Regions from separate parts of the Streptomyces sp. NPDC087428 genome, predicted to be linked through region 2. Evidence: riboswitches for the same ligand, from Rfam matches in the RefSeq annotation. Region 2 holds a riboswitch; the other holds the start of a gene.

Region 1 (4,414 bases), on a different contig from region 2:
TTCCTCGGTGAGGGGCTCGCCGCCCTCCTCCGCGAGGATCAGCGCGGAGGTCAGGTCATCGGTGGGGCGTGCCGTCTTCTCGCGTACGAGCCCCGAGTAGAAGACATCCAACTCGGCGAGCAGGGCGAGCCGTTCGTCCTGCGGGGTGAGCATCGAGAAGAAGGCCTTGTACTGCCTGGTCAGCATGGCGTTCTCGGCGGGGTCCACGCCCATCAGCATGCCGACGACCCGCATCGGCAGCGGCTGCGCGAACACCGACTTGAGGTCGACGACGGCCCCGTCCCTGCCGCCGTCGGCGAGTGCGTCCAACAGCTCCCGGGTGAACTTCTCGATGTCGGGCCTGATGGCCTCCAGCCGGCGGGGCGTGAGCGCCTGGGAGGTCTTGGTCCGCAGCCGCCGGTGCTCGGCGCCGTCCACGGTGAACATGGACCGCCCGGCGTCGATCATCCCGATGAGCGGCCACGCATGCGTCACCTCGCCGCTCCGCCACAGCTCCCAGGCGTCGATGTCCTTCACCAGCCTCGGATCGACGAGGAGTTCACGTGCGTCGGCATACCGGGTGATGGTCCAGGCGGGTACGCCGAGCAGGTCGATCCGGGCGAGCCGCCCGGCGTCGCGCAGCCGCGCCGTCTCACCGTCCAGGTCCTGGACCATGGGGTCGATGACGACGGTCCCGCGGTCCGGGGCAGCTGTGTGCGCGGCGGCGTGAGGGCAGGTCACGAGAGGTCTCCTGTCGTACGAACGGGGGTGAACCGGACGGGGAGCGAGGTCGTCCCGCGCAGGAAGGCGGAGGGCCGCCGTACGAGGTCAGCGACGGCGACACCCAGCTCAAGGTCGGGCAGCCGGTCGAGCAGCACCTCGATGCCGGTACGCGCGATGGTCTCCGCGATCTCCTGAGCGGGGAAGGGGCACCGGTACTCGCCGTGGCTGAAGGCGAGGTGCGCGCCGTTGCCACCCTGGGCGGAGGCACCGTTGCCGGACAGGCTCTGCCGGATCAGCGGATCGGTGTTGGCTGCGCCGAGCCCGAGCAGCAGCATGTCCCCCGCCCTGATCCGCTGGCCGCCGAGCTGGGTGTCCCGGGCGGCCCAGCGTCCGGCGAGGATCTGGGTCGGCGCGTCCTCCCAGAGCACCGCGTTCATGGCCTCGGCCACGCTGCGCCGCCCGCCCGCCATCGATTCGGCGAACTCGTCCTCGGTGAGCATCAGCCGCAGGGAGTTACTGATCCAGTCGGCGGTGGTGAGGTGCCCGGCGGCCGTGATGGCCATCAGGTCGAGCATGTACTCCTCGTCGGTGAAGGCCTCGGGGAAGGCGAGCATCCGGGAGGTCACGTCATCCCTGGGCTCGGCCCGCTTGGCGGCGACCAGCCGCCGCATGTGTTCCCCGAAACGCAGATGGGCCTCCTGCGCCCCCGGACCGCCGTCGGCCAGGTCCTTCAACACCTGCGCGATGTCGGCGCCTTCGTCGTCGGGGAACCCGACCAGCCGGGCGAGGACGAGCACGGGTAAGGGCTCGCAGAAGTCGGCGACGAGGTCGGCGGTGCCCCGGCTGCACACGGCGTCGACCAGCCGGTCGGCCAGCTCCTCGCAGTGGTTGCGGATCTCGAACGGATCGGTCCCTTCGAGGGCGGGCCCGACCATCCGGGCGTGCCGCCGGTGCTCGTCCCCCGCGCTGAAGTAGATGGACGGCAGCGGCCGCCCGACCATGGGCAGCAGCGGCCAGTCCTCGGGGATGTGCTCCCACTGGTTCCACAGGCCGACATCGCGCGGGAACAGCTCGCCGTCGCTGGTGACTTGATGGAGTTCGCGGTATCCGATGACCAGCCAGGCGGGGAACCCGCCCGGCAGTTCCACGGGGACGACCGGCCCGTGATCACGGCGCATGGCACGGTAGACGGCCTGCGGCTCGGTCTGGAACGAGGGGCCGCTGAGCGGCACGGCCCCGGGCCTCGCGTGTGCGGGGCACTCCGGAGGGGGCGAGGCGGGCTCGGGCCGTGCGGAGGATGGGCGCGTCATCGTCCTGACTCCTGTGGCGGAAGCTTCACGCGTCACGATCGTTCGATCAACGCACGCCCACTATAAGGATTTTATGTGATGCCACGGCGGTCAACGGCGATCAAATGTGCAGCCAGAGCGAAGCAACTGGCAGATATCCCCGCACAATTGACCAACATCTTCGGGTACCGCCCCGGCCACCCCGAGCCGGTGCGCGGCCGAGTGCGCCCGCATGGACAGACAGAACGGACAGGGCCGAAACGCGCCCGGCCGGACCCGGACTACGACCGCCCGGAACCCTGGACGTCGCACAACTCCCCGCTCTCAAGGGCCACGTTGACGAGCGAGGCGGCCGGGTCGTCTCCGTCCACCAGCTTCAGCGCGTGCCAGCGGGACAGCCAGTACACGCGTCCGCGGTGACCGGCGAGTGTCTCCCGCAGCGCGTCCGGAGAGTGCGTCCAGACCGCCGGAAGGGCGCCCGCGTAGTCGAACGCGGCACGCAGCACGACCCATCCGTCGTCCCGGACGTCACTGGCGGTCAGCAGTATCTCGACGGCCTGGCCGGGCTCCTGCCGGCACTTCTTGGCATGGATCCAGTGCACCTGATGGCCTGCGGCGTACCGGTCGCAGCCGTCGCTCCGCACGGAGCCGTTCTCGGTGAGATGACGCAGCATGGTGGGTCCCGCCTTCCGGGGGTGATGGACCCCGAGCGCTCTGCACCGCGGTCCGCTGTTCCCCGTACCTCGCGCACGGGGCAGGTCGTCACCCGGAGCACCCGCAGCGGAGCGGGGTGCCGTCCAGCCAGCCGGGGCTGCGCGCTGGAACTCATGACCCGACGAAAACCCTAACGCACCCGTGGGACACACCCCGACGGACGGTGCACGCACAGCCGACGGATGGTCAGGGGAGGCGCAGGCGCGGGCCGGACCCGACCCGCGCCCCCTTGCCCCCCCCCGCCACGCAGACGGCAGCTCGCTCAGCCGGTGGCGAAGCCCGGGTCGCTCGTTCCGGCCTCGCCCGTCTCGACGTGCCCGGCGAACCGCCGAAGGAACGTGGCGTCCGCGTCCGACACCACCGTGATGTCGTACCAGCGCTTGCTTCCGCGCAGGTCAACGGTGTGCTTCACGGTCGCACCCGCACGCACCGCGAAGGTCTGCGCCCCGCCGCCATAGGCGTCCCCGTTGCGTACGGTCAACTGGACGGTCCCCGTACCGGCATGAGTCAAAGCCAGTACGAGCCCGCCGCTCGACGGGTCATGACGTGCGGTCACCTCCGGCCCTGCCGCCTTTCCTGGCCCCCGGAAGGCGCGCAGGAATCCGTTCGGGCCGTGCACGGTGAGGTCGGTCACGCCCTTCGAGTAGGCCGTGTTCCAGCTGTCGGCGAGCGTCTTGCCCGCCTCGGTGGTGTAGGTCCAGGGCCCGTCGGTGCGGTTCGCCGACGTCACCAGGAACTGCGCCCCGGCCGCGTCGCCGCCGCTGAAGGTCAGCCGATACTTCCCGGAGGCCGGGTCGGCCGCCCCGTCCACGAGGGGCGCGTACCGCAGCGGCCGGGTGGGCCGCGAGCCGGGCTCCTGCCTGGGCACACTGCCGGAGACCGGCGGCACCGGCACGTAGTCGGGGTGCCGGCCGTTGTCCGGCGGCGCGTATCCGTCCGTGGAGGGCAGCGAGGCGGGTGCGGTGTCGGTACGGCTGAAGTCGAAGGCCGAGGTCAGATCGCCGCAGACGGCGCGCCGCCAGGGCGAGATGTTGGGCTCGTGGACGCCGAAGCGCTCCTCCATGAACCGGATGACGGAGGTGTGGTCGAAGACCTCCGAACACGAGAACCCGCCGGTGCTCCACGGGGACACGACCGTCATGGGCACGCGCTGGCCGAGGCCGTAGGGCCCGGCCGCGTATCGGAGGTCGCCGGGGAAGTGGTCGGCGGAGGTGTCCACGGTGGAGAGCCCCTGCGCGGCCCCGGACGGGACGAACGGCGGCACGACGTGGTCGAAGAATCCGTCGTTCTCGTCGTAGGTGACGAAGAGGGCGGTCCGGCCCCACACCTCGGGGTTGGCGGTCAGCGCGTCCAGCACCTGCGAGATGTACCAGGCGCCGTAATTGGCGGGCCAGTTGGGGTGTTCGCTGTAGGCCTCGGGCGAGACGATCCACGAGATCCGGGGAAGCGTCCCGGCCCGGACATCGGCCTTGAGGTCGTCGAGGAGCCCGTCACCGTTCTTGACGTCGGTACCGGTGCGCGCCTTCTCGAAGAGGGGATCACCGGGCTTGGCGTCGCGATAACTGTTGAAGTAAAGAAGCGAGTTGTCGCCGTAGGTCCCCCGGTAGGCGTCGTCGATCCACCCCCAGGAGCCGGCGGCGTCGAGCCCGTCACCGATGTCCTGGTAGACCTTCCACGACACCCCGGCCTCCTCCAGCCGCTCGGGGTAG
Region 2 (4,414 bases):
GCCCTTGCACAGGACCGCACTTCGCGGGCCCGGGTCAGAACTCACCCTCCGACAGGAGAGGGTGCGTGCGCCGGAACGCGTCGACCGCGGCCGAATGTATCTGCCCAACTGCCCTCTGCAACAGGTCAATCGGACGAGAATTCTGGGCAGCGCCGATCGCCCGAATATGAGTAACTCATAAGATTCCAGGGCAAGTCGGGCCAGGCAAAGGCGACTTATGGCGCAAGAGGCTCAGTTACTTTGGCTGCATCTTGTCGTGGCCGGGCGCATTCTCATATGCGGGGGGCACGGGCAGCGGAGGGGACTTCCCACACTCTACCGCGTTCAACCATGCAGAATTGCCCCCTCCGCTTCTGTCGCAGAGAGGGCAATTCCGGTGACGCGTGGAGCGGGACCGCTCGGGTCCCGGGGGTCAGCAGCCGCCGGCGACGGCCGGGATGATCGAGACACCCGCGCCGTCAGGGGTGACCGCTTCCAGGCCGCCCTCGAAGCGCACGTCGTCGTCGTTGACGTACACGTTCACGAAGCGGCGGAGCTTGCCCTGGTCGTCCAGGACGCGGGCGGCGATGCCCGGGTGGTTCTTCTCCAGGGACTCGATGACCTGGGAGAGGGTCGCGCCCTCGGCCGGGACCTCGGCCTGGCCGCCCGTGTAGGTGCGGAGGATGGTGGGGATACGGACCTTGACGCTCATGGTGGGTGCCCTTCCTGGAGTCTCGGGTGGGGTCAGCCGGCGGTGCCGAGGCCCGCGGCGCGGAAGGCGTCCAGGCTCGGCCTGATCGTCGCCGTCGCCTGCGAGGTGGCGGCCACGGCGTCCAGCGTCTTGAGGCCGTCGCCGGTGTTCAGGACGACGGTGGTGAGCGACGGGTCGAGGAGGCCTGCCTCGATCAGCTTCTTCGTCACGCCGACCGTCACCCCGCCAGCGGTCTCGGCGAAGATGCCCTCGGTGCGCGCCAGCAGCTTGATCGCGTCGACGACCTGCTCGTCGTTGACATCCTCGACGGCGCCGCCGGTACGGCGGGCGATGTCCAGGACGTACGGGCCGTCGGCCGGGTTGCCGATCGCCAGGGACTTGGCGATCGTGTTCGGCTTCTGCGGCCGCACGACGTCGTGACCGGCCTTGAAGGCGGTGGAGACCGGGGAACAGCCCTCGGCCTGGGCACCGAAGATCCGGTACGGCTTGTCCTCGACCAGACCGAGCTTGATCAGCTCCTGGAGACCCTTGTCGATCTTCGTGAGCTGCGAGCCGGACGCGATCGGGATGACGATCTGGTCGGGCAGCCGCCAGCCGAGCTGCTCGCAGATCTCGTACGCGAGCGTCTTGGAACCCTCGCCGTAGTACGGCCGGAGGTTGACGTTGACGAAGCCCCAGCCCTCGCCGAGCGGGTCGCCGATGAGCTCCGAGCAGAAGCGGTTGACGTCGTCGTAGTTGCCCTCGATGCCGACCAGCTCACCGCCGTACACCGCGGCCATGACGACCTTGCCCTGCTCCAGGTCGTGCGGGATGAACACGCAGGACCGCAGACCGGCGCGGGCCGCGGCGGCGCCCACCGCACCGGCGAGGTTGCCGGTGGAGGAGCAGGAGAGCGTGGTGAAACCGAAGGCGCGGGCGGCCTCGACGGCGATCGCGACGACGCGGTCCTTGAAGGAGTGCGTCGGGTTGCCGGAGTCGTCCTTGACGTACAGACCGCCGGTGACGCCCAGCTCACGGGCGAGGTTGTCGGCCTTGACCAGCTTGGTGAAGCCGGGGTTGAGGTTGGGCTTGTCCGCGACATCGGAGGGGACCGGCAGCAGCGGCGCGTAGCGCCAGATGTTGTCGGGGCCGGCCTCGATGCGCTTCTTCAGCTCGTCCGGGGAGCCGCTCGGCAGGTCGTACGCCACTTCGAGCGGCCCGAAACAGGTCGCACAGGCGAAAAGGGGGCCGAGCTCGAATCGCTCTCCGCACTCGCGGCAGGAAAGCGCCGCGGCGGGACCAAGATCCACAGAAGACTCGGTGTTTGCTGCAACAGTCTGCACAGCCATGATGGCGAGGCCCTTTCTCCTCATCTTCCTCGTGACGCATTTCGCCACAAGACGGAATTGGCACCTTCCCCACCTGACCTCGCGGTCGGCTGGATGGTTGCCGGGACTTCAACGGGCCGTTCCCTCTGTCCCTCTGGATGAGCGCTGTGGCACTGGACCATGGATCCAGGCGTTTATCAGCGGATGGACCCCGGCATGCCACGGCCATCTGCGTTGTTCAAGACTGTAACCGAAGCACTGGACTGTTGAGATAGTCGTCCGAACCGCGAGATGGATCACATACAGGGAGTATCGACCGTGCTGGAAGAGGTCGAAGGCTGGCTGACCAGGCGTTCCTGGTCCTCCGCCGACCGCCCGCTGGAGCAGCTCCTGGCCGCCAGGGACCGCGACCCGCGCCGCGGGAGCGTGAGTGTCGTCCTGCCCGCGCTCAACGAGGCGGCGACGGTCGGGGACATCGTCCGGGTGATCCGGCGCGAGCTCATGGAGAAGGTCCGGCTGGTCGACGAACTCGTGGTGATCGACTCCGGCTCCACGGACGCCACCGCCGAGATCGCCCGCAGGGCCGGCGCCCGGGTGATCCACCGGGACGCGATCCTGCCGCGGGTCCCGGCCGTCCCCGGCAAGGGAGAGGTGCTCTGGCGGTCACTCCTGGTGACCGGCGGTGACATCGTCTGCTTCATCGACGCGGACCTCAAGGACTTCTCCGCCGACTTCGTCTCCGGCATCGTCGGCCCGCTGCTGACCGACCCCTCGATGCAGTTCGTCAAGGCGATGTACGACCGCCCCCTCGGGGACACCGCAGGCCAGGGCGGGCGGGTCACCGAGCTGGTGGCGCGGCCGCTGCTCAATCTGCACTGGCCGCGGCTGGCCGGCTTCGTCCAGCCGCTGGGCGGCGAGTACGCCGTGCGCCGCTCCCTGCTCGAACAGCTCCCGTTCCCGGTCGGTTACGGAGTGGAGCTGGGGCTGCTCGTCGACGCCCTGCACACCGTCGGCCTGGACGCGCTCGGCCAGGTGGACGTCGGCGTCAGGAAACACCGCCACCAGGACGGCCAGGCGCTCGGCCGGATGGCGGCGGCCATCTACCGGACCGCTCAGCTGCGGCTCTCCCGGGGGCACCTGGTCCGCCCCTCGCTGACCCAGTTCGAGCGCGGCGAACACGGTTTCGTCCCGCACACGTACCCGGTGGACACCGAGGAGCGGCCGCCGATGCGCGAGATCGAGGAGTACGTCTCACGCCGCGCGGCGTGACCGGGGCACGGCCGCACGCACGTTTGGACGGTTCGGGATCGGGCTAGATTCCGCAGCATGGTCTCCGAGCACGCCCCTCAGCCCGCCGCCGCCCAGGTACTCGTCGCGTCCAACCGCGGTCCGGTCTCGTACGCGCTCCGCGAGGACGGCTCGCTCGACGCGAAACGGGGCGGGGGCGGGCTCGTCTCCGGGCTGAGCGCCGTGGACGACAAGATGTGGGTCTGCGCCGCACTCGGTGACGGCGACCGCGAGGCGGTGCGCCGCGGGGTCGGCGAGCCGGGCGTACGGATGCTCGACATCGACGCGGACGTGCACGCCGACGCGTACAACGGGATCGCGAACTCGGTGCTCTGGTTCGTCCACCACCTGCTCTACCAGACCCCCGTGGAACCCGTCTTCGACGCGGAGTTCCGCCGGCGGTGGGCCTCCTTCGAGACCTACAACCGGGCCTTCGCCCAGGCGCTCGCCGAGGAGGCGGGCGAGGGCGCGGCGGTCCTGGTGCAGGACTACCACCTGGTGCTGGTGCCCGGGATGCTCCGCGAGCTCCGCCCCGACCTGCGGATCGGCCACTTCTCGCACACCCCGTGGGCGCCCGTCGACTACTTCCGGATGCTGCCCGACGACATCTCCGAGCAGGTGCTGCGCGGCATCCTCGGCGCCGACCGGGCCGCCTTCCTGACCCGCCGCTGGGCGGACGCCTTCATCGGCTGCTGCACGGAGATCCTGGGCGGCACCGGCCGCACCCGCATCGGCGTGCACGGGCTCGGCGCCGACGCGGACTTCCTGCGCCGCCGCGCGCACGAGGCGGACGTGGACGAGCGGATGGCGGCGCTGCGCGAGCAGGTGGGCCCCGGCCGGAAGACGATCGTGCGGGTGGACCGTACGGAGCTGTCCAAGAACATCGTCCGCGGGATGCTCGCCTACCGCGCCCTGCTCGACGAGCGGCCCGAGTGGCACGGCCGGGTCGTCCACATCGCGTTCGCCTACCCCTCGCGGCAGGACCTCGCGGTGTACCGGGAGTACACGGCCGAGGTGCAGCGCGTCGCCGACGCCGTCAACGCGGCGCACGGCACGGCGGACTGGACCCCGGTCGTGCTCCACGTCAAGGACGACTTCGCGCGCTCGCTCGCGGCGTACCGGCTGGCCG

What was found. A riboswitch is a leader RNA that binds a small molecule or an ion and turns the genes downstream of it on or off. The one in region 2 is predicted to bind S-adenosylmethionine.
Region 1: linked by a shared signal. The riboswitch ahead of ACIO3R_RS13130 (hypothetical protein) and the one ahead of thrC (threonine synthase) in region 2 are both predicted to bind S-adenosylmethionine.

Annotation. Positions count from the first base shown of each region.
Region 1 covers NZ_JBIUXR010000005.1:338,503-342,916, forward strand. The annotation lists gene ACIO3R_RS13120 (cytochrome P450) at 1-720, opposite strand, end outside; gene ACIO3R_RS13125 (cytochrome P450) at 717-2,012, opposite strand; gene ACIO3R_RS13130 (hypothetical protein) at 2,273-2,665, opposite strand; SAM riboswitch class IV at 2,715-2,824, opposite strand; gene ACIO3R_RS13135 (phosphocholine-specific phospholipase C) at 2,968-4,414, opposite strand, start outside.
Region 2 covers NZ_JBIUXR010000007.1:196,968-201,381, reverse strand. The annotation lists gene ACIO3R_RS16910 (MoaD/ThiS family protein) at 413-691, opposite strand; gene thrC (threonine synthase) at 724-2,019, opposite strand; SAM riboswitch class I at 2,037-2,163, opposite strand; gene ACIO3R_RS16900 (glucosyl-3-phosphoglycerate synthase) at 2,317-3,267, shown strand; gene ACIO3R_RS16895 (trehalose-6-phosphate synthase) at 3,325-4,414, shown strand, end outside.